DNA from 4 places in the Paenibacillus sp. KACC 21273 genome. Region 3 is predicted to be linked to each of the others. Evidence: riboswitches for the same ligand, from Rfam matches in the RefSeq annotation. Region 3 holds a riboswitch; each other region holds the start of a gene.
The links. A riboswitch is a leader RNA that binds a small molecule or an ion and turns the genes downstream of it on or off. The one in region 3 is predicted to bind thiamine pyrophosphate.
Positions count from the first base shown of each region.

Region 1: linked by a shared signal. The riboswitch ahead of PQ460_RS21805 (ABC transporter substrate-binding protein) and the one ahead of thiM (hydroxyethylthiazole kinase) in region 3 are both predicted to bind thiamine pyrophosphate.
Region 2: linked by a shared signal. The riboswitch ahead of PQ460_RS10325 (thiamine phosphate synthase) and the one ahead of thiM (hydroxyethylthiazole kinase) in region 3 are both predicted to bind thiamine pyrophosphate.
Region 4: linked by a shared signal. The riboswitch ahead of tenA (thiaminase II) and the one ahead of thiM (hydroxyethylthiazole kinase) in region 3 are both predicted to bind thiamine pyrophosphate.

Region 1 covers NZ_CP117876.1:4,959,056-4,966,958, reverse strand. Annotated here, with positions in the region: gene PQ460_RS21825 (TatD family hydrolase) at 1-519, opposite strand, end outside; gene PQ460_RS21820 (ABC transporter ATP-binding protein) at 516-1,337, opposite strand; gene PQ460_RS21815 (ABC transporter permease) at 1,324-2,121, opposite strand; gene PQ460_RS21810 (MTH1187 family thiamine-binding protein) at 2,130-2,420, opposite strand; gene PQ460_RS21805 (ABC transporter substrate-binding protein) at 2,445-3,482, opposite strand; TPP riboswitch at 3,600-3,711, opposite strand; gene PQ460_RS21800 (pyridoxamine 5'-phosphate oxidase family protein) at 3,952-4,368, shown strand; gene PQ460_RS21795 (aspartyl-phosphate phosphatase Spo0E family protein) at 4,663-4,839, shown strand; gene PQ460_RS21790 (bifunctional 2',3'-cyclic-nucleotide 2'-phosphodiesterase/3'-nucleotidase) at 5,172-7,448, shown strand; gene PQ460_RS21785 (EAL domain-containing protein) at 7,688-7,903, shown strand, end outside.
Region 2 covers NZ_CP117876.1:2,275,981-2,283,883, forward strand. Annotated here, with positions in the region: gene PQ460_RS10315 (NtaA/DmoA family FMN-dependent monooxygenase) at 1-863, shown strand, start outside; partial or broken gene PQ460_RS23510 (ATP-binding cassette domain-containing protein) at 1,264-1,852, shown strand; gene PQ460_RS23515 (ATP-binding cassette domain-containing protein) at 2,011-2,820, shown strand; TPP riboswitch at 2,967-3,076, shown strand; gene PQ460_RS10325 (thiamine phosphate synthase) at 3,314-3,943, shown strand; gene PQ460_RS10330 (NAD(P)/FAD-dependent oxidoreductase) at 3,952-5,229, shown strand; gene thiS (sulfur carrier protein ThiS) at 5,220-5,423, shown strand; gene PQ460_RS10340 (thiazole synthase) at 5,425-6,192, shown strand; gene PQ460_RS10345 (MoeB/ThiF family adenylyltransferase) at 6,195-7,253, shown strand; gene PQ460_RS10350 (GrpB family protein) at 7,269-7,826, shown strand.
Region 3 covers NZ_CP117876.1:4,587,128-4,595,030, reverse strand. Annotated here, with positions in the region: gene PQ460_RS20120 (MBL fold metallo-hydrolase) at 1-275, opposite strand, end outside; gene PQ460_RS20115 (TetR/AcrR family transcriptional regulator) at 495-1,073, opposite strand; gene PQ460_RS20110 (DUF1129 family protein) at 1,245-1,913, opposite strand; gene PQ460_RS20105 (alpha/beta hydrolase) at 2,062-2,892, shown strand; TPP riboswitch at 3,139-3,241, shown strand; gene thiM (hydroxyethylthiazole kinase) at 3,335-4,144, shown strand; gene thiD (bifunctional hydroxymethylpyrimidine kinase/phosphomethylpyrimidine kinase) at 4,184-5,005, shown strand; gene thiE (thiamine phosphate synthase) at 4,989-5,660, shown strand; gene PQ460_RS20085 (DoxX family protein) at 5,900-6,427, opposite strand; gene PQ460_RS20080 (DUF3048 domain-containing protein) at 6,865-7,903, shown strand, end outside.
Region 4 covers NZ_CP117876.1:157,401-165,303, forward strand. Annotated here, with positions in the region: gene PQ460_RS00745 (GNAT family N-acetyltransferase) at 1-312, shown strand, start outside; gene PQ460_RS00750 (nucleotide excision repair endonuclease) at 476-832, shown strand; gene PQ460_RS00755 (Abi family protein) at 951-1,823, shown strand; gene rluF (23S rRNA pseudouridine(2604) synthase RluF) at 1,920-2,627, opposite strand; gene PQ460_RS00765 (TIGR01777 family oxidoreductase) at 2,749-3,645, opposite strand; TPP riboswitch at 3,817-3,920, shown strand; gene tenA (thiaminase II) at 4,066-4,752, shown strand; gene PQ460_RS00775 (ECF transporter S component) at 4,770-5,366, shown strand; gene PQ460_RS00780 (ABC transporter ATP-binding protein) at 5,344-6,942, shown strand; gene PQ460_RS00785 (energy-coupling factor transporter transmembrane component T family protein) at 6,939-7,679, shown strand.

The DNA of each region.
Region 1 (7,903 bases), 370 kb from region 3:
TCCTTTGAACCAGTGAAAATGAGCCTGAGTGATACCATATTGTTCTAAAAGATCACAGGCGATCTCTGCATCTTCATAGACAGCATGTAAAATAACAGGCTTGTCATAAGCAGCAGCAAGTTGTAGCAAAGCAGACAATACATCGATATATCCTTGTTCATCTAATTGGTCGCCACGTTCTTCTGCTTCTTGTCGCAAGTAATATGGCAATCCAATCTCACCAATCGCTACTATATTATCGATACGTTGCTTTATCCATAACAATAACGTCTCAAGCTCCTGCGAGCCGGGTAAAGGCTGTTCTGGATGATATCCATAAGCGGGACGAACGATAGACGGGTGTTGTTGAGCCAGCTTCTCATTACGCTGACAGGAAGGTAGATTCATCGAGACTGTAATTAGCGACTGGATATGATGTTCTGGAAGCGATTGAATGATTCGCTCAATCTGTTGATCTTGATATTGATCCAGATGGATATGGCTATCGATAAGCGGAGCCGGAGCATAGACGGGCTTCATGATTGATCACCTTCATGCGTATCACGCATTGCATTCATCAATTGTCTGCGTAGAGCAATAAATTGCGGATCATCGGTAATCTCTTCTCGCCTTGGACGAGGAAAAGGAACTACAATATTATGCAGTACAGTAGCAGGACGACGAGATAGCACATAGATTCGATCTGAAAGTAGTAATGCTTCTTCAATATGATGAGTGACAAAAATAACCGAGCGTCTATTTTCTTCCCAAATGTTCAACAACCATGATTGCATCTCACTGCGTGTAAAAGCATCTAACGCACTAAAAGGCTCATCCAGACATAGAAGATCACGAGGTCCTAGCAAAGCTCTTAAAAACGCAACCCGCTGTTGCATCCCGCCAGATAATGTATGAGGATAAGATGATGCAAAACCACCCAGTCCAACTTTATCCAGCCATTGTCTGGCTAATTCTAGCGATTCTTTGCGTGGTAATCCTGCTACTTCGCGCGCCAAAATAACATTATCTTCAATCGTACGCCAGGGCATTAGAGCAGGTTGCTGTGGCATATAACCGCTCAATCCTTTACGACCGGTTATATTTTGTCCATCCAAAAGGACTTGTCCTTGATCGGGAAGCACTACGCCACCGATCATTTGCAAAAGGGTACTTTTACCGGAACCAGAAGGGCCGATAATCGATACAAATTCACCTTGCTCTACATACAGCGAAATGTCTTGCAGCACATGTAACGATTGCTTGCCCTGTGTAAAAGATTTGCCGATCCCTTGTAATGCTAACAGTGGAATAGAGTTGTTCACCGATAAAGTTGTATGTTGAGGTTTATTTAGCGACATCTTTAGAACCTCCTTTGACAGCACGATGTTGTGCAGGGTGATGCCAGCGAACACACCATTTTTCAATCATATTAATTAGCATAAATAACATAAGACTGATCACTACAACTACCAGTATCGCTAAAAACATATGGTCGGTGCGAAAAGCTGATTTTTGCAACATCATATAATAGCCAATCCCTTCACTACTGCTAATCCATTCAGCGATAATAGCGCCCATCACACTATACGTTGCAGCAATTTTAACTCCAGAAAAGATCGAAGGTAAGCTAAAAGGTAATTCTAATTTCCAAAAGATTTGATTTTTAGAAGCGCCGATCATTTGCATATAATTAAGCATTATACGATCGGTAGTAGCCAGTCCGCTCAGCGCCGCAATGGTCACCGGGAAAAAGCAAACCAGAATAATCACAATTAATTTGGACAATATCCCAAATCCGAACCAGATAACGAGTAGCGGTCCCAGAGCAATCGTAGGGATATTTTGACTCAAGATCAATAATGGATATAATGCTGAACGTAGAAAAGGAATATAATGAAGCACGCCTGCGACCAGTAATCCAAAAGCAACACCTATACTAAAGCCGGATAGTGTCAATTTTAACGTCGCCCATGTGTGCAAGCCCAGTCGGTCTTTCTCACTCCATGCTTCATGTCCAATCAATGCAGGGCTAGGAAGAATCCATGTCTCAATATGGAATAGACTGGTTGCCAGTTGCCAGATAATCAGTAATAAAACAACCGCCCCGAGGGGCGGCCATAGCCTGTTCCACCATGTATTCATCGTAGACATTAGCGGTACTTCTCGGTTAATCCATCCATACTGATTCCGGTTGGACTATGAGCAATTTTGATCTGAGAAATAATACTGGGGCTTCCTTTTTCCACTAACGCTTCGTGCATTTGACGAACCACTTCTAACAATTCGCTAAGTTCGCCTTCCATCGTGGTCTCAAGTGGATGCACTTCATATTTCACACCGGAGGCTTGAATCACTTCTATTGCCCGGTCGACATAATCGTAAGAGTTCTCACCAGCTTGAGTTTTGGGAATAACCTGAATACTTAAAAGGGTGTGTGCCATAGTAGTCATCTCCTTATGTTCTATTTATGATTTGGTGGCTTCAGGTAAATAATCGTTTGTATACGCTTTGGTTGCATCTAACGGTTTGTCTAACAATTTCTGCTTGAACATCCAATCGGCATAACCTTCCCAGACCGATTGTTTTTGCTCGCCCCAGCGTTTGGCATCATCTTGATAACGTGGAGATAACCATTTTTGGCTAGCTTTGACCAGTGCAGGATCAAGATCGGGTACTGCTTTGAGCAATATATCTGCTGATTCATCAGGATGAGCGATTGCATATTCATATCCTTTACTGGTTGCCGCCATAAATGATTTCACCAGTGCAGGATCGGTAGCGATCTGCTTCTCATTGGTTACGATAACAGGCGTATAATAATCTAATTGATCTGAATAATCTTTTACATATAACATATCTAATGGTTGTCCGCGAAGTTCTGCTTCAATTCCTGTCCATCCATAGAATATCCATGCAAAATCGATTCCTTTTTGTACAGCTGTAAAATAATCCGCATTACCGATATTAACACTTTTGACTTTGCTAACATCGCCACCGTCGGTATCCATAATTGATTTCATAACCGCTTCTTCAACAGGCGATCCCCATGCACCGTAGGATTTGCCTTCCATATCTTTAGGGCTTTTGATTCCGCGATCTGTAGGAGCGGCAAAGCCAGATGTATTATGCTGGATAACTGCCGCGAGTGACACTAAAGGCACTCCTTGTACACGCGCTTGAGTCACACTTTCTTGATAACTGATTCCAAAAGGCACTTCACCAGAAGCGACCATGGTATCTGCTCCACCTTGACCGGGAGCAATAATTTCGACGTTTAATCCTGCTTCTTTATAATAGCCCAGTGCTTGGGCAACATATAAGCCAGTATGATTTGTATTTGGTGTCCAGTCGAGCACGACTTTCACATCTTTAAGTGCAGATGTTGATCCTGCCTGATTGGCTGTATTGCTTGTACTTGTTGCTGAACCACATGCAGTGGTGATCCACAATAAACCTACCATTAACCACGGTAAGCTTTGACGCCACCTTTTTTGAGTTCTCATTACCGTCATCCTTCTTTCTTCTAGCTCAAATAGTCAATCCTGTAGTACTGGATAAAAGGCATAAAAAAAACGCCCCCATCGGGACGACATAGGTGCAATTATAAGCTAGAGTACAGCATATAACGACTTGTTACTTTCCTACGCTGGCATTATCCAGATCAGGTATAAGGGTCTGTATTTATCACAATACACTCTCAGCCAGTTGCAACTAGCTCCCCTGTACATATGCGGTTTTTTTACATTGTAATTATAGACCAGAGGGTATCAACTGTCCAGTAAAGAGAATGCGGTGTCATCAGCAAAAGACAGTGTATTTCGGTTCAGTCTCGCTGGCTAAGGGTATTTACATATACGGAAGTTTGTAACTAACAAAAGTTCCATTCAATATTCTTCTATACGTATCGAATAGATATACATAGACATAGATATTGAATACACCCATACGTTTATATACAGGAGGAGATTGATCATGAGTAAAACAGCTGAAGAACAAGCGATATTAACTGCATTAGAAGGTAATCCATTTTGTGCACTAGGTACAGTAGAAAACGACAAACCTAAAGTACGCTACATGGCGCTATATAACGAAGGCTTGAATATTCATCTCGCGACAAACCGCAAAACACATAAAGTCGAAGAGTTAGAAAAAAATCCGAACTGTTATGTATTGTTGGGTTATGAAAAAGGCGGCACTAATCAAGTCGTTGAAATCGAAGGTGTAAGTGCTGTATCTACAGACGACGAATTGAAAAAACGTGTCTGGAAAGAAGAATTTAAAGAATGGTTCTCCGGTCCAGAAGATCCTGATTATGTGATCCTAGATATCAAACCACAAACGATTGAATATACAGATCAAGATGGTAACAAAAAAACGTGGACTGCGTAATCTGATACAACTTTAATTGTTTAAGATAGCAGTTATCACATAAATGACTCGGAATTTGAAATTTGCGAAACAAGAGAAATGAATGCAAAATTCAAATTCCGAGTTTTTTCGTCTTTATTTTTCCATAAAAAGGATAAAATAGGTACTTGAGGAACTTGATAAGGTATACTCAAATAAGGTATAAAAAGGTATATAGAAATATTTTATAGACTAACCTGTAAAATGACGATGATGGAATAAAATGAAAGTCTCATTGATAGCAAGATATAAGGAAATATACTGGAGGTGGTTTCCTTGAACTTAAAACAAATAGAACAACAGATTGAGCAGGAACGCCGCATATTGAACCAGATGGCAGAAGAACATGGGATGCGCGATTATCGTGTGTTAGACCAATCAGAACAATTAGATCGAATTTTAGATATGTATTTTCAATATAAAGATCGAAATACTAATTTTTTAACTCCTTAATCTCAATGAGTTATTATTTATGAAAAGAAACATGACACAATCATGTAAATTATAGAATTTTTCGCAAAATAAATCTTATTTTCATAAAAAATAGAACTAATAACCCTTCAAATATATCAGCTGATAGTATACAATTCTATCATGCGTTTCTTTTGGTAGCCTTTTTACTATTTATCTGCCTACTCTAAATCATAATTTCTAATATGATTTTTTTAAAATCAGCATGTTAAGTAGATTGTCACTGCTTGTTCATGCTGTTATACATATAGGGCATAGAGATAAATAGTAAAAGGTCAAGCAAATGCGAATATATTTGGGAGGGGTTTTTTATTTTGAACTTGGGAAACAAAACATTTAAAAAAGCAATTACTGTCATCGCAGCTCTGCAATTGTTTGCAGTGTCGGCAGTTCCTGCTTTTGCAGCCGAAGCCACTTCTTCTGAATCTACCGTAAAATTACGTTTGTTGGAGACAACAGATATTCATGTGAACGTAATGAACTATGATTATTATTCAGATGCAGCGACAGATCAATATGGATATGCCAAAACAGCAACATTGATCAAAAATGCGCGTGCAGAAGCCAAAAACAGTGTATTGATCGATAATGGTGATCTATTACAAGGTAATCCGCTAGGTGACTATGTAGCCAAAGTTGATCCTTTAAAAGCAGGCGAAGTTCACCCTGTCTACAAAGCGATGAACCAATTGGGTTATGATGCAGGAAATATTGGTAACCATGAATTTAACTATGGTCTGGATTTCTTGGGTAACGCTCTCAAAGGCGCTAACTTCCCTTATGTGAATGCTAATATTTATACAGATGATGGCACAGGTTCAGGTGAGAAAAACTACTTTACTCCTTATTTGATTTTGGATAAAGAAGTCACTGATGAAAGTGGAGCTAAACATACGATTAAAGTAGGTGTTATCGGCTTCGTACCACCACAAGTAATGCAATGGGATAGCGCAAACTTGTCGGGGAAAGTGGTTGCTAAAGATATCGTTGAAACAGCGAACAAATTTATTCCACAAATGAAAGCAGAAGGCGCAGATATTATTATTGCAGTGCCACATTCTGGCTTTGAAGATATTCCTCAGACTGAATTGATGGAAAACTCCGTGTTGTATTTGAGCAAAGTGCCAGGTATCGATGCGATTATGTTCGGACATGCACACAAAGTATTCCCTAGTGCTGATTTCGCTGGTAAAACAGGCGTAGATCTAGAAAAAGGAACAATTAATGGCGTTCCTTCAGTAGAGCCAGGTTTCTGGGGCGATCACCTGGGAATTATTGATCTTGAACTAAAACAACAAGGCGACAAATGGACAGTCTCTGATTCTAAAGTAGAAGCTCGTCCAATCTATGATACTGCTACCAAAAAAGCATTGGTTGATGCAGATCAAGGTGTAGTCGATTCTGTATACAAAGAACACGAAGAAACGCTAGGATATATTCGTGGACCTGTTGGTGAATCTACTGCTCGTATCACCAGTTACTTTGCACTGGTAGAAGATGATCCATCGATCCAAATCGTAACCAACGCTCAAAAATGGTACTTGGAGAAACAACTTCAAGGGACAGAATATGAGAACTTACCTATTCTTTCTGCAGGAGCTCCATTCAAAGCAGGTGGACGTTCAGGAGCAAGTTATTACACAGATATTCCAGCAGGCACGATAGCTATCAAAAATGTATCTGACCTTTATGTATATCCAAATACAGTCCATGCTGTGCTTGTTAATGGAGCAGAAGTGAAAAACTGGTTGGAATGGTCAGCAGGACAATTCAATCAAATCGATCCAGCCAAATCGGGCGAGCAAGCGTTAATCAATATGGACTTCCCAACGTATAACTTTGATGTTATCGATGGAGTTACTTACCAAATTGATGTCACACAACCACCGAAATACGATGCAAAAGGTGCTGTTCTAAACGCATCTTCTAACCGTATTGTGAACTTGCAATTTAACGGTAAAGCTATCGATCCTGAACAAAAATTCGTAGTAGCTACAAATAACTACCGCGCTTCTTCGTCCAAATTGGCGAATCCAGATGGCAAACGTATTATTCTGGCTGCACCAGACGAGAACCGTCAAGTAATTATCGATTATATTCGTGAAAACAAAACAATCAATCCGGCTGCTGATGGCAACTGGTCACTTGCACCAATCAAAGGCAACCCAACAGTAACATTTAACACTTCTCCAAAAGCAAAAGATGCATTGTCTAGTGCCAAAGCAGTTGCAGGAGCAGATCCAATTGCTTATGTAGGAGAAGCAGCAGATGGTTTTGCTAAATATTCAATTAATCTTTCTAGCGCAGCAGCAGGTAGCAAGCCAGCCGTAACACCTGCCAAACCAGTAACACCAGCGAAGCCTACCAAACCAACAACGAAGCCGGTTCCAGCACCTAAACCGACAAAACCAGCTGTTGATAAGCCAGCTAAACCTACAGATGAGAAAACCTATATTATCAAAAAAGGTGATAATCTGTACCGTATTAGTCTGAAATATGGCGTAACATGGGAAGAACTTGCTAAATACAATAAAATTACAGATCCAACGAAGCTTCAAGTTGGAGATTCCATCGAGATTCCTGCTAGCTAATAGCAACGTAACTAGAGTGGATGATGAATGTATCAACTTCAAAGACTGCAATAGTAATTATTGCAGTTTTTGTCGTATTCAAAAATATTAAAATAAAGCCGATAATATACTGAACGCCTAATGTGATCTTGATTGAGGATGTTATAATATGAGAAATGAAAAGTAAAGCAACTCTATTTAAACCCGATTAATTTTCACGTTTATACTACGTTTTTGTTTTAATATTAAGGAGGATCTCTATGAATTGTAGCGGTTGCAGTTATGTTCAGCCGATAGAAGACCAAGGAACAGTGTCCTTGCGACCGCTTTCTTCTTCTCTTGAAAATCTAATTCGACAACAGTCTTATGATACGTATATCATGGAAGATATTTGCTCTATTTCATATCAATCAAGAGAACAGATGCTTGATATCATGCACTGGGTACGAAGTTTACCTGAAGAAATTACATCTTGT
Region 2 (7,903 bases), 2.3 Mb from region 3:
TGTGGGGAAGCTGGGGATACGAAGCGGGCCGGCCCGACCCGAACGGCATGTTCGCTGACTCGGCCCATATTCGTTCGATCGATCTCCAAGGCAAGCACGTCGGAGCACGCGGACCGCTTCCTATCCCGCCGTCCGAGCAGGGCCAGCCGGTCATTATGATGCCTGCCAGCAGCGGTTACGGCCTGCAAGCCGCCGGCATGTACGCCAACATCGTGATTGGAATGCCATCGACAATCCAAGAAAGTCGGGCTACCCGTCGGGCCGTGCAGGAAGCTGCCATACAGGCGGGCCGAGATCCCGAAGAAATCAAATTCGTTGTATTCGCCGGCTTCACAGTCGGCGAAACGAAGCGGCAAGCCCTCGATGCACGCCGCGCACTCGATGACAGAACGGATATCCGTGGACCATTGTCCCATCTGGGCGCTTATCTCGGCTTGCGTGAGGAACTTACTCTCCCTGAATCCCCCCTTACGGCTGCGCAGCTCGCTTCCGTTCGGGCGCATCCGCAGGACGCACGTTCCATTTTGGCAGTCAAGTTGGCTAAAGCAGGGTGGTCGCCGCGTGACATCCTTGCCCATGGGGTGTTCGAGACTACGCCTACCGTAGTTGGCACCGCCGAGGAGGCTGCCGATTACCTTCAGGAATGGTTTGAAGCCGGAGCCGCGGACGGATTCGTGACAAACTTCGACGACTTTCACACGGGGATCGACGAATTCGTTGATCGTGTCGTCCCCATCCTGCGTGAACGCGGCCTTTTTGCCGACGGATATGAGGGGGAAACCCTCCGTGACCACCTAAATCTGCACCGACAATATGGACTAGATCCCCGTATTGCAAATGAATCGACCGGAGAAACCCATTGATAGACCGAAAGATTGTTTCCGAAATAGCTATTACTGAGGAATACTAAAATTAAATTTGTAATCATAAATGTAGTCAACGTTAGATCGGTTACTTGAGAGGAAATGATCTAAAGCAAGGCTTTTACGTAACTTTAATATAAGAAACAATACAGCTTAGCGAAGCCATTTACGGAAAAAAGTATACTTTTCAAAAGTGATAAGGGTAGCGATGAATAGACGCTACCTTTTTTGTGTTCCAAAAAGCATACATTTATTCTACATATCAGAAAATGAATGTAAAAAAATGAAAATTTTCAGTTCTAGACAGCTTCTGCTTATGTTACAATACACTCTGTAGCAATTTTGTGATGATGTATATTTAAAAAAGAGATATTTAACATAGACAGGAGCATTATTTAGTATGAGTTTGTTATCAGTAGAAAATGTAACACATAATTTTGGAGACCGAACATTATTTCGGGATGTATCTTTTCGTCTGCTTGCTGGAGAGCATGTAGGCTTAGTCGGTGCAAATGGTGCTGGCAAATCAACATTGATGAATATTATGACAGGTAAACTGTTGAAAGATAGCGGTAAAGTCGAATGGGCTCCGCGTGTACGTTATGGTTATTTAGATCAGCATACCAAGTTAACAGAAGGAAAAACAGTACGTGATGTACTGAAAGATGCTTTTCTTCCGTTGCTAGAATTAGAGCAGGAGTTAAATGAAGTCACCAATCAGATGGCTGAAGCATCCCCGGAACAATTGGAAGTATTGTTAGAACGAATGGGTGATATTCAAGAGCAACTGGAAATAGGAGACTTTTATCTATTAGATACCAAAGTTGAAGATATGGCTTACGGTCTTGGACTCAATGTTATTGGACTTGATAAAGACGTAACAGCTTTGAGCGGGGGTCAGCGTACCAAAGTACTGCTTGCCAAGCTATTACTGGAAAAGCCTAATGTTTTGTTGCTGGATGAGCCTACCAACTATTTGGATGTAGAGCATATTCAATGGCTAACTCGTTATCTACAAGAATATCCACATGCTTTCGTATTGATCTCACATGATACAGATTTTATGAATCAAGTCGTGAATGTAATTTATCATTTGGAATTTGCCAAATTAAATCGTTATACAGCTGATTATAATAAGTTTTTAGAAATGGCTGATATTCAAAAGCATCAACATATCGAAGCCTTTGAAAAACAGCAAGATTTTATCAAAAAACAAGAAGAATTTATTCAAAAAAATAAAGCGCGTGCATCTACATCCGGTCGTGCAAAAAGTCGTGAAAAGCAATTAAATCGTATCGAACGTATCGACAAACCAGAAGAATTTGCTAAGCCAACATTTAATTTCAAAGAAGCTCGTGCAAGTAGTAAAACAGTCTTTGAAGGTAAAGACTTTGAGATTGGATATACACATGCTTTATTGCCTAAAATGACAATGAATATTGAACGTGGTGAAAAAATTGCGATTGTTGGTTGTAACGGTGTAGGTAAATCAACATTGCTCAAAACTATTCTAGGTAAACTTCAACCGGTTAGTGGTAAAACTTATCTTGGCGATTATTTGCATTCTGCTTATTTTGAGCAGGAAGTACGTCCAGACCAATTGACACCGATAGATGAAGTATGGAATGAATTTTCACATTTAAGTCAAAATGAAGTACGTGGTCATCTGGCACGTTGTGGTCTGAAAAATGAGCACATCACGCGCCCAATGCGTATGCTAAGTGGTGGAGAGCAAGCGAAAGTTCGTTTGTGCAAACTATTACTGCGTGAAAGCAACTGGGTATTATTCGATGAACCGACCAATCACTTGGATGTTCATGCTAAAAATGAATTAAAACGCGCTTTAAAAGCATATAAAGGTACAGTATTGCTCGTGTCTCACGAACCTGAATTTTATGAAGATTGGGTTACTAAAATTTGGGATGTTGAGCAGTGGTCTGAAGCTAAAGCGAAATAAAAGATTTTCCATCTTTTTAAGATGTCGTAGCTAGTTGTACTCATTTGTTTTTAGAATGAACTGTGAAAAATGACTTTATAAAGAGTCTGAGAATCATTTGCTTTATTGAATAGTCTTTGCTAAGATGAATAACAAATTGAATAGCTTGAATGCACTAGGGGGGCCGCTTGAGGCTGAGATGAAAGCAGATATTGCTTTCGGACCCTTTGTACCTGATCTGGATCATACCAGCGTAGGGAAGTGGTAGCAGAGTTTCGGAAATGTTAGATCATATTAACGATAAAGTCTTTTACTGTATAGAATAGTAATTATTTTGTACAGGAGCAGCTTATGGTGATCTAAAATATGGTTTCCGTTATTTTAAAATAATCTTGTTTGCTCTCAGACAAGGCTCATTATTTTCTAGGTCTATACTAGCCACTTCTTGAATAATAAGAAGTGGCTTTTTTGCGTTTGCTTATACACTTTTGAGGAAAGGAGGGTATATACCGATATGGAACTTCATGCAATCAGTACAGGTCAACAATCGATCTACCAGTTTGTAAAGGTAGCTTCACAGATACATCCGTGGACAACCGCTATTCATATTCGTGAAAAAAAGTGGTCTGATTCTCAGATTATTAATGCTGTCCAGCAGCTCATGCACACAGGAGTACCACTATCCAAAATAAGGATCAATAGTCGACCTCAATTAGCAGCGGATCTAAAAATAGGGGGTGTGCATTTAAGTGAACATATGTCTTATGTAAATGCAGATGATCCTCCTTCACTATGGAAAGTCGGGCGATCTGTTCACAGTATAGAGCAAGCATTACAAGCTCAAAGTGAAGGGATAGATTATCTTTTTTACGGTCATATTTATTCGACTAACTCTAAACCTGATCTGATTCCACAAGGATTGGATCAATTGGAAAAGCTTTGTCATGCGGTATCTATACCTGTTATTGCAATAGGTGGTATTCAGCCATCACACTGCCAAGATATTCATCAAGCAGGCGCTAGAGGGGTAGCTGTAATGTCTGGTGTTTTTGAAGCAGAACATCCTCAGCATGCCTGTCAGTTGTATAGCCAAAGTATGCAATATATGACTTCTACGCATCTACAATCATTAGGAAAGAAGTGAATCGGCTGATGGTTCATCTATCTAATCTCAAAACTAATCATTATGACGTAATCGTTGTAGGTGCTGGAGTGATCGGTGCTGCTATTGCTTATGAACTGGCGCAGCAAGGAGTCAAAGTAGCTTTGCTTGAAAAAAATCAACCAGCTTCTGGCGCATCAGGTGCAGCAGGAGGGATGTTAGCGGCTCATTCTGAACATTTTGCTCATCCAGAATTGTACCAATTGGCATTATACAGTCAATCGCTATATAGCAAGCTTGCGACTGATCTATTGGAGAAAACAGGGATTGATATTGGACTGCGAACAGAAGGATTTTTGCTACCACTGACCAAGCAAGAATTACATTTAAGACATAAAGACCCACTTCAAGCAGATCAAAGGTATGACAAGACATTTGATGAAAATTTATTTCCTTTACCAAATAAAAGTCATATTTCCGCTTCTACACATAACGATTCAAAAGTAGATCGCAAAGAGTGGTGGAGCCCATCATATCTAGCACAAGTTGAGCCACATATTTATGCTCCTTCTGGAATGATCTACAATCCAGATGAACCGCAATTAATTCCAGCTTTGTTTAATCAAGCGCTTGTTCAAGCAGCGATTCAGCATCATGTCGATTTTTATCCTGAGACAGAAGTATACCGTTTACTGCATTCGCAAGGTGAAAATTATATTACAGGTGTAATCACTAATCAAGGAGAAATCTACGCTGAACAAGTAGTGTTAACCACAGGCTTGAGTACACAACAATTGCTAGCAACAGAGCAGTATAGTTTACCTTTGGTACCGGTCAAAGGAGAACTCATTGAAGTCAGTACTTCTTCTCAATATCTTGGACATACGATTTATGGAGAAGGCATTTATATTATTCCCAAAAGTAATCATCGCATCTGGATTGGAGCTACCAGTAAACCAGAACGTACAGATACAACAGTAGATATTTCTGCGATTGCTCAGTTATTGTCGGGAGCAGAGCAATTTCTGCCTGCGATAGGATCAGCTACGTTTGAACGTTGTTGGTCAGGGATACGTCCTGGAACACCGGATGAATTACCTTATTTAGGAAGGATTCAACCGCTTGCTGGATTATGGACAGCTTCAGGGCATTATCGAAATGGGATGTTGTTAGCTGCTGGCACAGCCAAATGGATGGCAGAGGCATTAATAAATAATGACACAGCGCATATTCCTGATCGCTTTTCACCAGAACGAGCTTTGCAAAAATCGAAATCTTTATCATCGAAATCTCGATCTACAGCTAAAGGAGTGACTACATGGAATTAATTATCAATGGTCATCGGAAATATGTAGAACCTGAATACAACACAGTATCCAAATTGCTAGAATCATTATCTCTTGGTCACAAAACAGTGATTGTAGAACATAATCAACAAATTTTGCAAAAAGAAGAGCATCCACATATTACACTGGCAGACAAAGATATATTAGAGATTGTACATTTTGTAGGAGGTGGCTGATTTGTTAACGATAGGTACACATACATTTACATCGAGACTGTTACTAGGCACAGGGAAGTTTACAGATTTGCAGATTCAGAATCAGGCGGTAGAAGCATCGGGCACAGAAGTGCTAACATTTGCAGTAAGACGATTGAATTTGGATCAAGTGAATGAACCGAATTTTCTAGAAATGTTAGATCTCCAAAAATATAAACTATTGCCTAATACCGCAGGAGCCAAAACAGCCGAAGAAGCTATTCGGATAGCACGTCTGGCAAAAGCTTCTGGATTATGTGATATGATAAAAGTAGAAGTTATCGGAGATGATACGTTGCTTTTACCTGATCCTTTAGAGACGGTCAAAGCTTGCGAAGTCTTGCTAGCAGAAGGATTTATTGTTCTGCCGTATATCTCTGACGATTATATGTTAGCCAAACGCTTACAGCAACTTGGTGTACATGCGATTATGCCTGGAGCTTCCCCAATCGGTTCTGGTAAAGGAATACTTAATCCTTCGGCGTTGCAATGGATTATTGATCAAGCGACTGTGCCTGTGATTGTCGATGCCGGTATACGCTCACCGAAAGATGCTGCGTATGCGATGGAACTTGGAGCCGATGCGGTACTCCTTAATAGTGCTGTCTCTGGCGCAACGGATCCTGTCAAAATGGCAAAAGCTATGAAGCTAGGTGTGGAAGCAGGACGATTAGGAAGGGAAGCAGGCATGATTCCTGTACGTGAGTATGCTGTGGCGAGCAGTCCAGCAGAAGGGATGATCACGACTTGAACGTGAATAATACCAATAACCAGCAACAACCAGAACAACATAATCGGTACTCCAGACAAGTGCGATTTACTCCTTTAGGTCAAAAAGGTCAGCAACATTTGACAGAAGCTACTGTTCTTATCGTAGGAGCTGGAGCTTTGGGTTCTAGCTCCGCAGAGACACTCGTTCGTGCAGGAGTAGGCAAAGTAATTATTGCAGATCGCGATTATGTAGAATGGAGTAATTTGCAAAGACAACAACTGTTTACAGAACAAGATGCTCAAGATCGTATGCCCAAAGCTATCGCTGCTCAACGTCGTCTACAACAGATTAATTCTGACGTAACTATTGAAGCACATATGGCAGACGTAACGGCTGATGAAATGAATGATCTAGCCAAAGGGGTAGATCTGATCATGGATGCGACAGATAATTTTGAGACTCGATTAATGATTAATGATATTTCGCAAAAATATAATATTCCCTGGATATATGGTGGTTGTGTAGGAAGCTACGGCATTACATTTACGATTATCCCAGGAATCACGCCTTGTCTACAATGCTTAATGGAATCTGCACCACTTGGAGGAGATACTTGTGATACTTCAGGTATTATTCCTCCTGCTGTTCAGATGGTTGTAGCTCATCAGTGTACAGAAGCCATTAAGCTTCTTAGCGGTAATACAGATCAATTACGTGGTACATTGTTATCATTTGACTTATGGAATAATGAACAGGTCTCTATCAAAATGAATAGTGCACGCAAGCCAAATTGTCCTTCTTGTGGTAGCCAACCTACGTATCCCCATCTCACTCAAGCGGGTCAAAGTAAAACAGAAGTACTATGCGGTAGAGATACGGTACAGATTCGTCCAGCACAAAAAATGATAATAGATCTAGAGCAGACCGCTCAACGCTTAGCCAAGCTTGAAGAAAATCAAGTGAGTGTTACTCCTTTTTTGGTATCTATGATAATGCCAAATGAACAGCGTTTTGTTATTTTCCGTGATGGTCGTGTTATGGTGCATGGTACAAAAGATATAGCAGAAGCACGCACTTTATATCATCGTTATTTTGGTTGAAAAGGAGGGAATAGGATGACTAATATTGAGAATGAATCGACATGGCCGATCTGGGCAACAGAATCAGTAGAGATTGCACCACCTGATCCACAATGGATAGAGCAGGGCAAATTCTATACAAATGAATTAACGCAGTTACTATCTCCTGTGGATATACAACATATTGAACATTTTGGTAGTACAGCGATACCCAATCTTCCTGCCAAACCTATTATAGATATGATGGCAATTACAGATTCATTTGATCAATTACCAGTTATTATTCCTATATTGGAAAAAGAAGATTGGCATTACGTTCCGCCTGAATTAGATGGTAAACAGCATCGCCGATTTTTTGTCAAAGTGATCAATGATAAGCGTGCAGCTCATTTGCATATCGTATTGCAACAAGGTCAGCAATGGCAAAATCAACTTCTGTTTCGGGATCGATTGATCGCACATCCAGAATGGGCAGAGCAATACGGGCAATTGAAGCAACATTTAGCAATAGACAACAAAGATGATCGAGAAGCATACACTCAAGCCAAAACAGAATTTGTACAAAATATTCTAGATCATCATGACAAAATATAATTTTTAGGAATGAAAGAGTATAGAGTAAGAATTTATGTATAGTTGATCAACATAAGAGATCAGTATGTATTACTTCT
Region 3 (7,903 bases):
GCATCTCGCTGTGATACATAGACAGGTATATCAGGATAAAGCTGATGTAATGTATCTAATGAACCGACATGGTCATCATGGATATGAGTTAGAACGATAGCGCCTAACGGTTTGCCGATCTGAGAAATCGCGTGCTGAATACCTTTATAACTATTTGGCAATCCTGCATCAATTAAAGTCACACTAGACTCTTCTTCGGCGATATAACAATTTACCGGAAATATACGTGGTAAAAAAATAAGTTGATGTAAGTTGTTCTTGCTAATTATTTTCATATCAATCACCTCTTGATTACACTATAAACTAATATTATTAGTTTAATCAATAACTGTATTCATTTTTCTGAAAAAATTATAAGTCTTTTGTAAAAGAAAGAGGTTTTCTTTGCTAATCTAACGATGATTCTGTTACCAAAAAGCATAAAAAATACACCACTCTACAGACAGAAGTAACATATTTAAACGTTACTATCTCTGTACAAGTGGTGTATTTGCTTATTTATGATTGGACTCTACCGTATGCAGACCTTGCAGAAAAGTATTAATAATCAATTCAAAACTTTGATTTATATCCACATTCAAGCCAAATCCACCGATACGTTCTAGTGAGCTAAAGCCATGCAAAACACTGCGTAGTCCACGTATCGCATGAATCAATGCTTCTTCACTCAAATCAAATCCGGTTAATACTTGCATGAATAATTCCAGCATTTGATGTTTGCTATCATTGATCTCTGCATCATCTATATCTGATGTATAGAACGTAGCTTCATATAATCCTGGATGAGCACGAGCAAATTCAAGATAAGCGCGCGACATTTCACGTATCGCTTTATCTTCAGATCGTCCTACTGCAGCCCGCATCAATGCGTCTTTGAGTTGATCCAATCCTGTTAATGCCATTTCACGACGTAATCCGGGTAATCCGTTCACATGATTATACAAAGAAGGCGAACGAACCCCTAGCTTCTGAGATAATATCGTAAGTGTCACTTCATTCCATCCACGTTCATCTGCTAGTTCTGTAGCTGCTTGCAAAATAGAATGAAGACTAAGCCCGGTGCGAGGTGGCAAAGCATAAACCTCCTTTAACTATACCTGTTCGTAGAATATGAATAAGATTTGTGTATAAGCTAACGATATTCATCAATCTTATTTATTGTAAGCGATAGGTATACCTTTGGCAAAATAAAATGCAATCTTTCTATTTTGCTTTATCCAATAATAGATAGGCTTGCTGATCTTTTATTTGCGCATAAAAATAAATTTCTGTCCGACTACACCGATCACAAATAACAACAAACTTACCCATGGAGCAATCGTAATCACAGGCATCACTTCACGTAAAAAGATTCCCACACCAAAAATCAGTACCAAAATCACCAGATACGTTAAGATAGCGCGTGCATTGATTTGCATGCCTGGCTTTGTCGCATCACTTTGTTCAACAGGCTGATCGGTAAATCTTGTAAGCATTTCGACCAGAGCAATCGAACCTACAGCTACAATAATAAGAGTCGCTACATTGATCTGCCCGACAATGCCTGAATCGCTAATACTGATTTTGAACAGTCCCATTAATGCTTGAATAAGAAATACCCATGTTAACGCTACCCACGGAATCATCAAGTAATACATCGGCTTGCTCAATTGTTTCTTTTCCGGTAAATTACGAATTAATATATTGCCGTACTCTATCGATTCTTTACCGAATAACTGTTTGGCAGTTTTACCTTTTTTCTGCGCTTCTAGCAAATGATGACCCATTTCTAAAAGCAATTCTTCGCCTGCTTCACGATCAATTCGTGCATCCCGTACATGTACAATAACATCATCATAATAATCCAAATTTTCTGGTTTTAATTGATCCCGTACGGTGTTAATATTTTTAACCATTTGGCGTATTGAGCTCATTATTCATTCCTCCATTCTCGTTGTTCGAAGCTACTATTTTGCCATACTTTCCTTGCGTTGACAATGATCTAGCGTTAATGATAATATGGTTTCAAGATTAAAGCATATTAAACTGATCGGAATTGTTTATTTAAGAGGAGGAATCATCATGGAACGCAATATCGTCATTCGACATCACGACTTGGATCTGACAGCTAGTATTCATTATCCTGAACAGGAACCACAATCAGCAGGACGAGGCAAAAGCCGTACACCGCTAATTGTGATCTGCCATGGTTTTGTTGGCAGCCGTATTGGAGTGGATCGCCTATTTGTTAGTACAGCCCGTGAATTGGCGGCTGACGGTTATATGGTGGTTCGCTTTGATTATGCAGGTTGCGGTGAAAGTGGCGGCGACTATGGCAAAGAAGGACTTGAATCAATGGTCGCTCAGACTCGTACTGTACTGGATTATGCAATGAATTGCAGTGACATTGATCCCACCCGCGTCACATTGATCGGTCATAGTCTGGGTGGTGCTGTAGCAATTCTTACTTCTGTACGAGATCATCGTGTCAAAAGTCTGGTGCTATGGTCAGCAGTAGGACATCCATTTAACGATATTATCAAATTAACCGGTCGGGACAAATACGATCAAGCAGTGATCGAAGGACAAGCCGATCATTTAGGTTACTCGTTTACACCTGTATACTTTGATTCGCTAGGCAATTTCCAACCGTTTCAAGAAGCCAAGCAATTTGGTGGCGATGTGCTGGTGATTCATGGTACAGGGGATGATGTGATTCCGGTAGATTATGCTTTTTTGTATCAAAAAGTATTCTGGACACGTTCAGAAGGACGCTGTGATAAAGAAATTATTTTCCAAGCAGATCACACATATTCCAATGGAACCCACCGCCGCGAACTGCTGGACAAAACCCGCCAATGGCTCACCGAACGCAAAGTCGCTCAGACCGATTGGCAACACTGGATGATTTAAGCGCTTGGCAATATAAGCGCGACTTCTTCTAATATAATCCAACATGATTTTTGCATAGCAAAATATCTTTCGCTAAGCGCTTGGCAGTATAAGCGCGACTTCTTCTAATATAATCCAACATGATTTTTGCATAGCAAAATATCTTTCGCTAAGCGCTTGGCAGTTACAAACGCGATTTCTTCTAGTGTAATCCTTTACCAGATCATTCACCAGTGGTATGGTAAGAAAGAACAATCGAATAGTTACTGATTTCACTAGGGGAGCCTGTTGGCTGAGACGAAAATTCAATTTCGGACCCTTGGAACCTGATCTGGATTATACTAGCGGAGGGAAGTGGAGGCTGAATTTTCACTCATGTTGTGATATACCTGAATGAATGTTTGACCCATTTGTCTCTTCTGGAGATGGATGGGTCTTTATTACGTTATAGGAGGCAATATCAATGACTTTTCTAGCCAAAGTACGGGCGCAACATCCACTGATTCACAATATTACGAATATGGTCGTGACTAATTTTACAGCAAACGGATTGCTGGCGCTGGGGGCTTCTCCTTTTATGGCATATGCGCATGAAGAAGTAGCCGATGTGGCAGCTATAGCGAATGCAGTTGTGCTTAATATCGGTACGCTTGATCCATACACCGTCGAATCGATTCAACGTGCAGGACGTGCAGCGAATGAATCAGGTGTGCCTGTTGTATTTGATCCGGTAGGAGCAGGAGCTACCCCGTATCGTACACAATCGGCTTTGCAAATTATTGAACACGTTCAAGTAGATGTTTTACGTGGCAATGTAGCTGAAGTGGCTAATGTGATCGGCGAATCGTGGCAGATCAAAGGTGTCGATGCAGGAGCAGGCGAAGGCAATATGATCCAGATCGCAGAGCAGGCTGCTCAAAAATTAAAGTGCATTGTAGCCATCACCGGTGAAAAAGACGTTGTAACCGATGGACAGAACACCTATACCATTGCTAACAGTCATCAGATATTAACGCAAGTGACAGGCGGTGGTTGTCTACTAAGTGCCGTAGTCGGTGCATTTATCGCAGTCGCTGATCCTACACAAGCTCAAGAACGTCTGGAAGCCGTGACAGAAGCTTTAGCATTTTACGGTATAGCCGCAGAGATTGCCTATGAACAGACAGCAGGGCAAGGCACAGGCAGTTTTCAGATGCAATTTATCAATCAATTGTCTCTAGTCACCCCGGAGATCGTAACTGCACGAGCCCAGATCACTTCATCCAAAGCTTAATATTGAACATACATTCATATGATAAAGGAGCGAGACAAGATGAACGTGTATCAAGCATTGACGATTGCAGGTTCAGATAGTGGAGGAGGCGCAGGCATTCAGGCCGATCTCAAAACATTTCAAGAACTCGGTGTCTATGGCATGTCTGTTATTACTGCTATCACAGCGCAGAATACGACAGGGGTACAAGGTGTCTATCCGGTTCAGATTGAAGGTGTTGTACAGCAATTGGATTCGATCGGAACGGATCTACAACCCCAGGCTGTCAAAACAGGGATGTTATTTAGTGCAGATATTATTCGTTATGTCGCAGCAAAAGTAAAACAGTATCAATGGCAACATCTAGTGATTGATCCGGTGATGGTCGCTAAAGGAGGTTCTGTGCTGTTACAACAAGAAGCGTTGCAAGCGCTGATCTCTGATCTGATTCCGCTGGCAGAGATTATCACGCCTAATTTGCCAGAAGCCGAGTTATTAACAGGTCTATCGATTACCAATCTACAGCAGCGCGAACAAGCCGCCAAGCAGTTTGTAGAAATGGGAGCAACATATGTAGTGATCAAAGGTGGACATGATACATCGACGTCTACTGTAATCGATCTGTTATACGATGGAAATCAATTTGATTATTTGGAAAGTCAGCGGATTGATACGCCTCATACTCATGGCACAGGATGTACTTTTTCAGCGGCATTAACAGCAGAACTTGCTAAAGGCAAAACTATTTATGAAGCTGTACATACCGCGAAGCAATTTATTCAAGCAGCGATTGAAGATGGATTGGGTATCGGTTCCGGTCATGGGCCTACCAATCATTTTGCTTATCAGCAAAGGAGCCGAGTCTATGATCACCAAGCCTGATACTCAGCATATACGCCAGTACTTACGCCTTTATCTAGTGATGGGAAGCGTCAATTGTACTCGACCACCAGAAGAAGTATTAAGGTCTGCTATTGCAGGAGGGATCACTCTTTTTCAATTTCGGGAAAAAGGGGTTGGCGCTTTAACAGGGCAAGCGTATTATAAGCTGGCAGAACGTCTGCAACAGATATGCCACACTCATCAGATTCCGTTTATTGTGAATGATGATGTAGAGTTAGCGATCGCTCTGAATGCGGATGGAATTCATGTAGGACAAGAAGATGCACCCGCAGATCAGATTCGGGCACGTCTAGGGGATGATAAAATCATTGGTGTATCTGCTCATAGCGTAGCTGAAGCCAGACAAGCTATTGAAGATGGCGCTGATTATTTAGGCATAGGACCGATCTACCCTACAATCTCTAAGGCTGATGCGCAAGCCGTACAAGGAACAAGCACTATTACAGCACTGAAGAACCATCATATTGATATTCCATTAGTCGGTATTGGAGGAATTCATGCAGGTAATGCCGAGCCGATCTTTAACGCGGGCGCAGATGGAATAGCAGTGATCTCTGCGATCGCAGGACAGACAGATATAGAGCAAGCGACGCAGCAGTTAAATACGCTTACCCGTCGATTGATTGCGAACTAATCACCACGATACGATCTAATGCTGAATACATGTTTGTTGACCCCATCAAAAAAAGTCATTCGGTATACCGTAGCTTACAGTACGGTGTGTCGAATGACTTTGAATGGTAAACACTATTTTCTGTTTGTATAGTGTAACGTAACAGTAGGTTCTTTCCGCTATTCTTATGATGATCTGTATGTTACTGCGAATAACATCGATCATTCTGTAGAAGCCAAGTAATGCGTTTATTTGTATCGTTAAGCTATTTTATGCTGATTAGGCAAGGTATCTTGTTGTTTGTTACGACGGTTGAAAAAGCGAGTACGTAGGTAAGGAACAATCCAGCGATCCAGACCAATTTTACCAGCGTTTGCGCCAGCAACTACGATAAAGATTTCAGCAAGTAACAAGTAAGGGTTAGTGCTTACAGTACCCGAGAATAAGAAGGCAAAGTTCATTACCATTCCCATTAATGCTGCTAGTGTAGTACAAGCTCCTAAGATCAATCCAAGTCCGACAAGGAATTCACCGATTGGAACAAGAACATTGAATAATCCGACATTTGGTAAAGCAAAGTGTTGTAAGAATGCTCCCCAGCCTGCTTGTACACTTGGATGTTCTCCGCCTGTATTAGCGATAGCACCTGTCAAAAATCCACTAGCATCAAATCCGCCACTGCTTAATTTTTCCCATCCACCTGTGATCCATTTGAATCCGATGTATACCCGTAAGATAGTTAATAACCACATTGCCACACTATTTTCTCTTAGCCATCTGTTCATGATTGCCACTCCCCTGAATAATGTATTATTTTTTTAAGTCTGTGTTAACTTGTTGAGTTGGTGATGATCATCTCTTCCATGTCTTTATTTTAAATCACAACTAAATTTTTAAATGTGATAAAAATCACAATCTTATATAAATTTTTAATATTTTATTATTGTACTGTTAAAATATGGTATATATAGTTGAGAGAACACTTTTGAGCTTTTGAATGTGTGAATTACGCTATATGTATTCTATATAGAAGAAGCTTATGTTTTAATACATAGTAAGCTGTGTTTAACATCTTCTGAATCATACATACGTTAAGAAAGAGACTATTGAATTCATTTGGAGTTCATATGTGTGTTCTATAGTAGGAGTGTATCCTGCTAGTGCACATCAGAATGAGCTACTGATCTGTCTAATGATGTTCAACACCGAGGAGGATACTATTGTAATGAATCAATCCCGATTATGGAAAGTCACCAAATGGTCAGTACCGCTTGTGTTAACGATGAGCTTGATCGCTTGCGGATCTGAGGAAGTGGCTACCCCTGCACCACAGCAACAACCGGAACCAGCCAAAGTGACAGAACCGATAACACCGGAAAAACCCGCAGAAGTCGTCTATACAGCGCCACTTACAGGATTACCTGTTGATCAGCCTTCTCTATCTAGACCGATTGCAGTGATGATCAATAATGCTCCTGCTGCCCGTCCGCAATCTGGATTAGCTCAAGCCGATATGGTCTATGAAGTGCTAGCAGAGGGAGGAATTACCCGTCTAATCGCTGTATATCAGAGTTATCATGGTGATGTGACGATCGGCCCTGTGCGAAGTATTCGCCCGTACTTGATCGGAATCGGGGAAAGTATCGGTGCATTACTGGTTCATGCGGGTGGTAGCCCTGAAGCGTACAGTATCTTGCAACAAGGACACAAAGAACACCTCGATGAGATTACTAATGCAAGTGCTCCATTCTGGCGAGATTCCAGTCGCAAAGCTCCTCATAATTTGTATACAAATGAAGAGAAGTTACGTGAAGGTGCACTCAAAAAAGATTACAAACAAGAAGTAACTATTCCAACATATCCTTTTTTGAAATCTACAACAGAAGTAACAGATACTACAAATACAGAATCACTCGATAACTATACCGATTCTGCCGATAATAATGATAAGCCTGCTGACAGTGCTACTCCTAACCAGAGTGCTACCGATCCTACAGATAATACAAATTCTACAACCAGCACAACCACGACAACACCTGCTACCACAAGAGTCAAAGCAACATCGATCCAACTTCAATTTTTGCTGGAAAGTTATAAAGTGGGTTATGACTACAATGCCAAAAGTGGAGTCTATACTCGCAGTATGAACAATGAACCTCATATTGATTTGAACAGTGGAAAGCCATTAACCGCGTCCAATGTTATTGTGCTGGGTGGAGATTACAAAGTATTAGATGATATTGGTAGATTAAGTCTGGATCTGG
Region 4 (7,903 bases), 920 kb from region 3:
AGTAAAGGATTACCGAATACCCTATTTGCTGTTGTGTTGGAAGAAGAAGGACAAGCGATCGGGATGGGACGGGTCGTAGGAGATGGCGGATTATTTTTTCATATTACCGATATCTGTGTGCGCCCAGAATATCAAGGCAAAGGTTACGGCAAAGCGATTATGCGTGAGATCACAACATACTTGGAAAAGAATATGTCTCTTCAATCTCATGCAGTACTATTCGCTGACCCGCCGGCAGACCAATTGTATGCACAGTATGGATTTACGTATACAGCACCTCATTCCTTAGGCATGTGGTGGAAAAAGGTATAGCATTTGCACAAATCATGTGATGAAATAGAGCCATACCTCATCCATAACTAGCAAAATCATATAGAGATGCAGATCAGCAACGTGGTAAGATGAGAGTATTCGTAGTTTTGCAGTGTAAATTATGATAGGATGAACACCTATATAGAATGAGGAAGTGACCATATTGATTACTATAACAATCCCGACAGCGGATGTTACGATTACCAAACAAATTAACCCTGAGCTTAGCCATATTTACGGATTTACCGATTTTCATCTTATTTCGCGTGAAACAGGCGGTATCTTTATGTTCTATAACGAACAAGATGAATTACTATTTGTCGGTAAAGCACGTAAGCTTAGACCTCGTATCAAAAAGCATTTCGAAGATACCGTATCACCGATCAAAGATCACCGTGATGAAGTTACTAAGATTGAAGTATGCTTGATCGACAACGCTATGGATCGTGAAATTTACGAGACGTACATTATCAATACACTACATGCGAAATACAATGTAGAAAAAGTATTTTACAAGTAAATAGTGTTGATAGATATACGCTAATCCTTTATAATTAAGATAACAGATCTCGCCACGCATACCTCAAGGTTGCGCACCAGGGCGAGACAATTTTTTTATATGGAGTTATTTACATACGATGAAAAGTATCCCTCACTCTGTTAAGCCTTCCAAAACTGTTGAAGAGCAATTAGATATTTTTAAATCAAGAGGATTAATTATTGGGAATGAAGAATGGGCGAAGAGTATACTTACCCATGTTAGTTACTATCGCTTAACTGCATATACTTTATCTCTAAAAAATGGAGATCAATTCAACAAAAATGTCACGTTCGAGAATATTTATCGTCTTTATGAGTTTGATCTAAAATTAAGATCTTTGGTAATGGAAGTTACTGAAGCTATTGAAATATCTATGCGTACACATATTTCTCTTACACTTTCCCAAAAATATGATGGCATGGGTTATATATATGCTGAAAACTTTATGGATTCAGATAAGCATGATAATTTTATCAAAGAATTAAATAGAACTCTTGAGCTGTCTAAAGATGTTTTTGTTAAGCATTATTATTCGAAATATGCTGGTGAGTTTCCTGTATGGGTAGCTATGGAAATTACTACTTTTGGAATGATATCTAAATTGTTCAAAAACTTGAAGAAGGAAGATAAAGACTACATAGGATATATGTATTATGATGGTATAAAAGGGTTTTATGTAAGTAGTTGGCTACATTCGATTAGTAATCTTAGAAATATATGTGCTCATTATGGACGAGTGTACAATAGAAATTTTCCACATCCTCCTCAATTATTTAAAAAAGATAAGCCCAAAATTATAGATGATAAGAAAGTTTTTTCTGTTATTTTGATTATGAAATACTTCATCCCAAACAAAGATGTATGGAATGATTGGTTAGAAAAACTTAAAAGTTTACTTGATATGTATTCAGAAATAGATCGAACATTAATAGGATTTCCGCCAGATTGGTATACTGTTTTAAAAAAATAAAATAATAATTTAAGTGAAAGAGACCTCTTTTAATTAATCCGCTACCTTACATTCGGTAACAGATTATAAAAGAGGTTTTTTTACATTTTTGGTCTATTAGCGTTTTTTGGGCGTATATTCCAGATCGCGGAATAGGCGATTGAGTTCATCGGTTGTCAGGTCGCGCCATTTGCCTGTTGGTAGATTGCCCAGACGGATATTCATAATACGCGTACGGCGTAGCGCACGAACTTCATAGCCAAGTGCAGAACACATGCGGCGAATCTGACGATTCAATCCTTGCGTCAAAATGATTTTGAATACATATTTGGATTGTTGAACGACCTGACAAGGTAACGTAACTGTATCTAGAATCTCTACACCGGAAGCCATTTGTTTGAGAAAAGAAGGCGTAATCGGTTGATCTACAGTGACGATATATTCTTTTTCATGCTTATTTTCAGCACGCAAAATCTCATTAACGATATCGCCATCATTGGTCAGCATAATCAAGCCATCCGAATCTTTATCCAATCGTCCGACATGGAAAATACGCAGGGGATGATTGACAAAATCTACGATATTGCCCCGAATATGGCGCTCGGTTGTACTGGTAATGCCTACCGGCTTGTTGAGCACAATATAGACATTTTCTTGTTCGACTTTGATCGGTTTGCCTTTGACCCGCACATCGTCGCCTTCTTCGACCTGACTGCCTAGCTCGGCAACCACACCATTGATTGTGACAATACCTTCATTGATCCATTTATCAGCACCCCGGCGGGATGTAATTCCAGATTCACTAATATATTTATTAATTCGCACGTATAAGCACACCTTTAACTCTAATTTTTGAGTAAGCTATTCAAGCTGTTACTCAAGTCTACCTCTACGATACCCTTTTTTGCTTTATTTTAAAAGTCATGTTCGTCTGTACGGTATGATGTTATGATTTTGTATGCAAAATATGGTGCAGTGCTTGTTCCAACCGTCCGTATTTGAACATAAATCCTTCTTTGATGAGACGATTAGGGATCACCCAACGGCTTTTAAGCACCAATTCAGGTTCCGTCCGAATCACTCTAGCTCCTAGATTAAGCATCCATGTAGACGCAGGTAGACCGCCTTTACGATGCATCACTTTGCGCATCGTTGCCATCAGTTCACGATTGGTCACCGGATTAGGAGACGTGCAGTTGAATACTCCTTCAAGCGATTCCCACTCTTGAATAAATAAAATAATCTGAAATAAATCTTCGACATGAATCCAGCTAAACATCTGCTTCCCTGACCCTTGATGACCACCCAGCCCGAAGCGAACTAGATTTTTGAAAGGGGTCATCACACCACCACCGGGCCCTAATACGATAGCAATCCGTAGTGCGGCTTGACGGGTATGGGGAAGGCTAAAAGAGAAAAAAGCTTCTTCCCACGCTTTGGCAACATCTACCGAAAATCCGCTACCGATTTCGCCTTTGGTCTCGGTCATAGGGCGATCTTCTGCATGGCGATAAATGGTAGCTGTACTGGAATTGATCCAAAGCGCAGGCGGATGTTCACAAGCCAGGATAGCGTTTCCAAGAATCTGGGTGGTTTCGATTCGAGAGTTCATAATTTCACGTTTATTTTGTTCGTTATAACGACAATTGACCGATTTACCCGCTAGATTAATCACCATTTCTGCTCCGTCGAGAGCTTGAACAATTCTTTGATGATCATCCCATGCGATATGCGGAGATTGTCTGGAAATGATCTGCACTTCAATACCCAATGCTGCAAATCTTTTTTCCAAATACTGCCCGATAAATCCTGTGCCACCTGCCAATACCACTTTACGTGTCATCGAGATCAACTCAATTCTGTTTAGATAGTTAAATTTACGCGTCAATCCTTACTAATAATTATATTTTACACCATTTTATAACCCTATAACTGTTAAAAAAGGAAAGATTACTGAGGTTATAGCAGTTGACAGTCTGTTCAATCGTGTGTACAGTAAGATGCAAATGAATCGAATGACCACTAGGGGAGCCTTTGTGTAGGCTGAGACGGGAAGATCCCGGACCCTTGGAACCTGATCTAGTTCATACTAGCGTAGGAAAGTGGAGACTGTGCAAGGGTACCTGTACATATACGTACACCTATTCTGCCGCTCCATCACGGGGCGGCTTTTTTGCATGTATTTTTCCATATATTCCAGTAGTGGTCCTTCTTTATTAACCAAGCGTCTTTATCGATGCTTCAATCTAAGGAGGATACAGTTATGAGTTTTTCACAGGAAATTAGACAGGCCGCAGACCCTATTTTTGAAGCGATTTTTAACCATCCATTTGTACAAGGGATTGCCAAAGGTGATCTGCGTAGCGAGCAATTGATCCATTATGTAAAGCAAGATTTTGAGTATTTGAATTCTTTTATGCGTATCTATGGAACGGCAATTGCGAAATGCCCAACACGTGAAGATATGGCAATGTTTAACGAGCAAATTTCATTTGTGCTTCATAGTGAAATTCATCCTCATAATAACTTTTGCGAGGTGGCTGGCGTCAAGTATGAAGATTTGCAAGGATATGCGCTTTCTCCTTCTTCTCATCATTATATTCGTCATATGTTAACTGTGGCTCATGAAGGGGATTTAGGCGATATTTTGGCGGTATTGTTGCCTTGCCCGTGGACGTATTGGGAGATTGGCGTGAAATTATTGGATGAAGTGAAGCCTGATGCCTCCCATCCTTTTTATGATTGGATTAACTTTTATGGCAATCGTACCGATACGATTACTCATCAATTCTGTGCTCGGTTGGATGAATGGGCAGAGCAGACGACACCTGCACATCGGGCGCGTATGAAAGAGCATTTTCTTCTAAGTTGTCAGTTTGAATATATGTTCTGGGATATGGCGTACACTCTGGAAGATTGGCCTGTGCCGATGGAGGTTGCACGCGTATGAGTTCCTCATCAATCTCTATGACATGGAAAATGAAAGAAGTGGTGTTGACTGTTATTCTGGCGGTGGCTTGTGGCGTTATTTATCTAGGATGGTCGACATTATGGATACCGATCTCTGCATTAGTGGGGCCTGTAGGTGCAGGATTTATGTTCGGCATCTGGATTATTGCAAGCCCGATTGTAGCTTATATTATTCGTAAGCCAGGGGCGGCATTGATTGCTGAAGTAGCGGCGGCGGCTGTAGAGCTGTTAACAGGTAGCCATTTTGGATTATCTGCTTTATTGATCGGTGTGTTTCAAGGGATTGGAGCAGAGATTGCTTTTGCTGTATTTGGCTACAAACGTTATAACTTGATGACGTTAATGTTATCAGGAGCGCTGGCGGCAGTAGGTGGAGTATTGTATAACGTTATCGCTAATGGATTCGGCTATTACACCACACAAGTATTGATTACGACTCTGGTTATTCAAGTGATCAGTGGAATGATTTTAGGTGGATGGTTAGCCAAAATTATTGTAGAAGCTTTGTGCAAAACAGGGGTACTGGATCAATACGAAATTATGAAAGTACGGCGGAAGAAGGGAAATGCGAATGGAATCGCTTCTAGGGTGTAAAGACCTGTCAGTACGTTTTTATCAGCGAGAAGAAAATGTATTAACAGACATTCATTTATCGATTTCACGTGGAGAAAAAGTATTGATTCTAGGGCCAAGTGGTAGTGGCAAGTCGACGCTATTATCTGCATTGTCCGGTATTATTCCTGAACATGTAGAAGCTGAAGTGGAAGGCGAGATTCAGTTAGCCCCTCAATGTGGCGTGATGTTTCAAGACCCGGATTCGCAGTTCTGTATGCTTCATGTGGATGAAGAGATTGCTTTTAGCTTGGAAAATCGCTCTATTCCGCGTGCTCAGATGGACACTATGATAGATACAGTGATGAAGCAAGTCGGTCTGAATATAGATCGTCATACTGCTATTGAGACCCTATCTGGAGGCATGAAGCAACGGCTAGCGCTAGCGTGTCTGTTAGCGCTAGAACCGGAAGTTCTTTTTTTCGATGAACCGACAGCACAACTTGATCCGATCAGTCGCAAAGAAATTTTTCAATTGCTACATGACCTAGCTGATCAGTACGGACAGACGATGGTATTTGTAGAACATACATTAGATGGGTGTATTGAGTGGATGGATACAGTCATTTTAATGAATGCACAAGGGCGTATTATGGCTCAAGGCAAGCCAGCAGACATGATCAAGCGGTATCGTGCAGAGATGGAAGAAGCTGGCATATGGCAACCTCAATTATTCCCGTATACATGGGAAGATGTACAAGATCATCCGTCTCATCCATTAGCGAAGCAGTTGCAACAGACACTACAACAACGCCGTACAGCTACACTACATGCAGATACAACCGACAATCATACACCTGATATCATAGTTACCGAACAACTGGAGATCGGGTATCGTCAAAAATCTGTTATGAGCGATATGAACATTTCGATTCAGTCAGGGAAATGGGTAGCGATTGTCGGTGCTAATGGAAGTGGGAAAAGCACATTTCTCAAAAGTTTAATTCGGTTAGAACGTATTCGTAGTGGTCAGCTTTCTTTTCAACATAAATTATTAAAAAAATGGAGTGATCGTGATCTGTATGAGCAAGCGGGATTTGTTTTTCAAAATCCTGAATTGCAATTTGTAACCGATACGGTCTTTGACGAGATCGCTTTTGGCGGACGACAACGGAATTGGTCAGAAGAAGAAGTAACCTCCAAAACGATACAATTATTGCAAGAATTCGGCTTAGAAGCTTATCAAGATCAACATCCATTTACACTTAGTCTGGGACAAAAAAGGCGCTTGAGTGTAGCGACTATGCTGTTATTCGATCAGTCGTTACTTTTATTAGATGAACCTACATTCGGGCAAGATGCTAAAACATCGGCTGAATTAATCAAGCGACTGCAACAACGGCAAGCGCAAGGAACAACGATTGTGATGGTCACTCATGATATGGATCTGGTCGATGAATACGCCGATACCGTGATTTTGTTTGATCAGGGCAAAGTGATCTACAATGGAGCGCCTTATCATCTCTTTGCTAATCCAGAACAGATCGGGGATCATGCGATTATTCCTCCGCTTCATTACCGGTTGCTACAGCCACAGAAGGAGCGGAGTATTGTATGAAAAGCAATCATTCGTGGTTATCCACCTTGAATCCGACGATCAAGTTGGTGACTCATTTATTAGTGATGTGCGTATTGATGGCAGTCACTGATCCTCGTATCACTTTAGCGATCTGGTTAGTAGCACTGGTGATTGGACTGACTTTGGGTGGTTGGCGGATTGCTTATTTGCTCAAACGATTGTTGCCGTACACGATCTTTTTTGTAATGATTTTCTGGATGATGGCGGCATTTGGTAAAGGTGAGCATACCATCTGGCAATGGGGATGGTTCCATATTACTGAAGAAAGTCTGAATAATGGTCTAATGATCGCCCTGCGGATGCTTGGATTTGTTACGTATGGACTGTTGTTCACATCGACCACCGATCTTACTGCTATGATTATGAGTCTGGTTCATCAATGTAGATTATCGCCAAAGTGGGCTTATGGACTGTTAGCTGGATTTCGCTTTATTCCTTTGTTCCAGACAGAACTGGCTCAAATGAAATCGGCGCATAAGATTAGAGGGTATAAGCAGAAGAATAGCTGGAAATCTTTTATCCGTTATGCGTTACCGCTATTCACACAAGGTATTCGCAAGTCTGAACGCATAGCGATAGCGATGGAAGCACGCGGATTCACAGGCACACGTCAGCGTACGTATTATCTGACTCCACAATTAGCAGGCAGAGATGGTTGGTATATGGGGTTGTTGTTAATAGTCGTTCTAGGAATAACATTTATATTGAAAAAGTAGATCAAAAGAAGGAGCATCTTGTGAACGAAGATGCTCCTTTGCTTGTCTATATGCTGTTCATTTGCATGATGATGATCGCTTATGTACACTTATTATCATTACCAATAAAATCCAGATATAAATGAGGTGAATGATATGCATATCGTATGGAGTAATTTGTTGATTACGATGGGAGTCGTGATTGCTGTCGTAGCGGTACTAACCTGGATTACGATTGTAGCAGT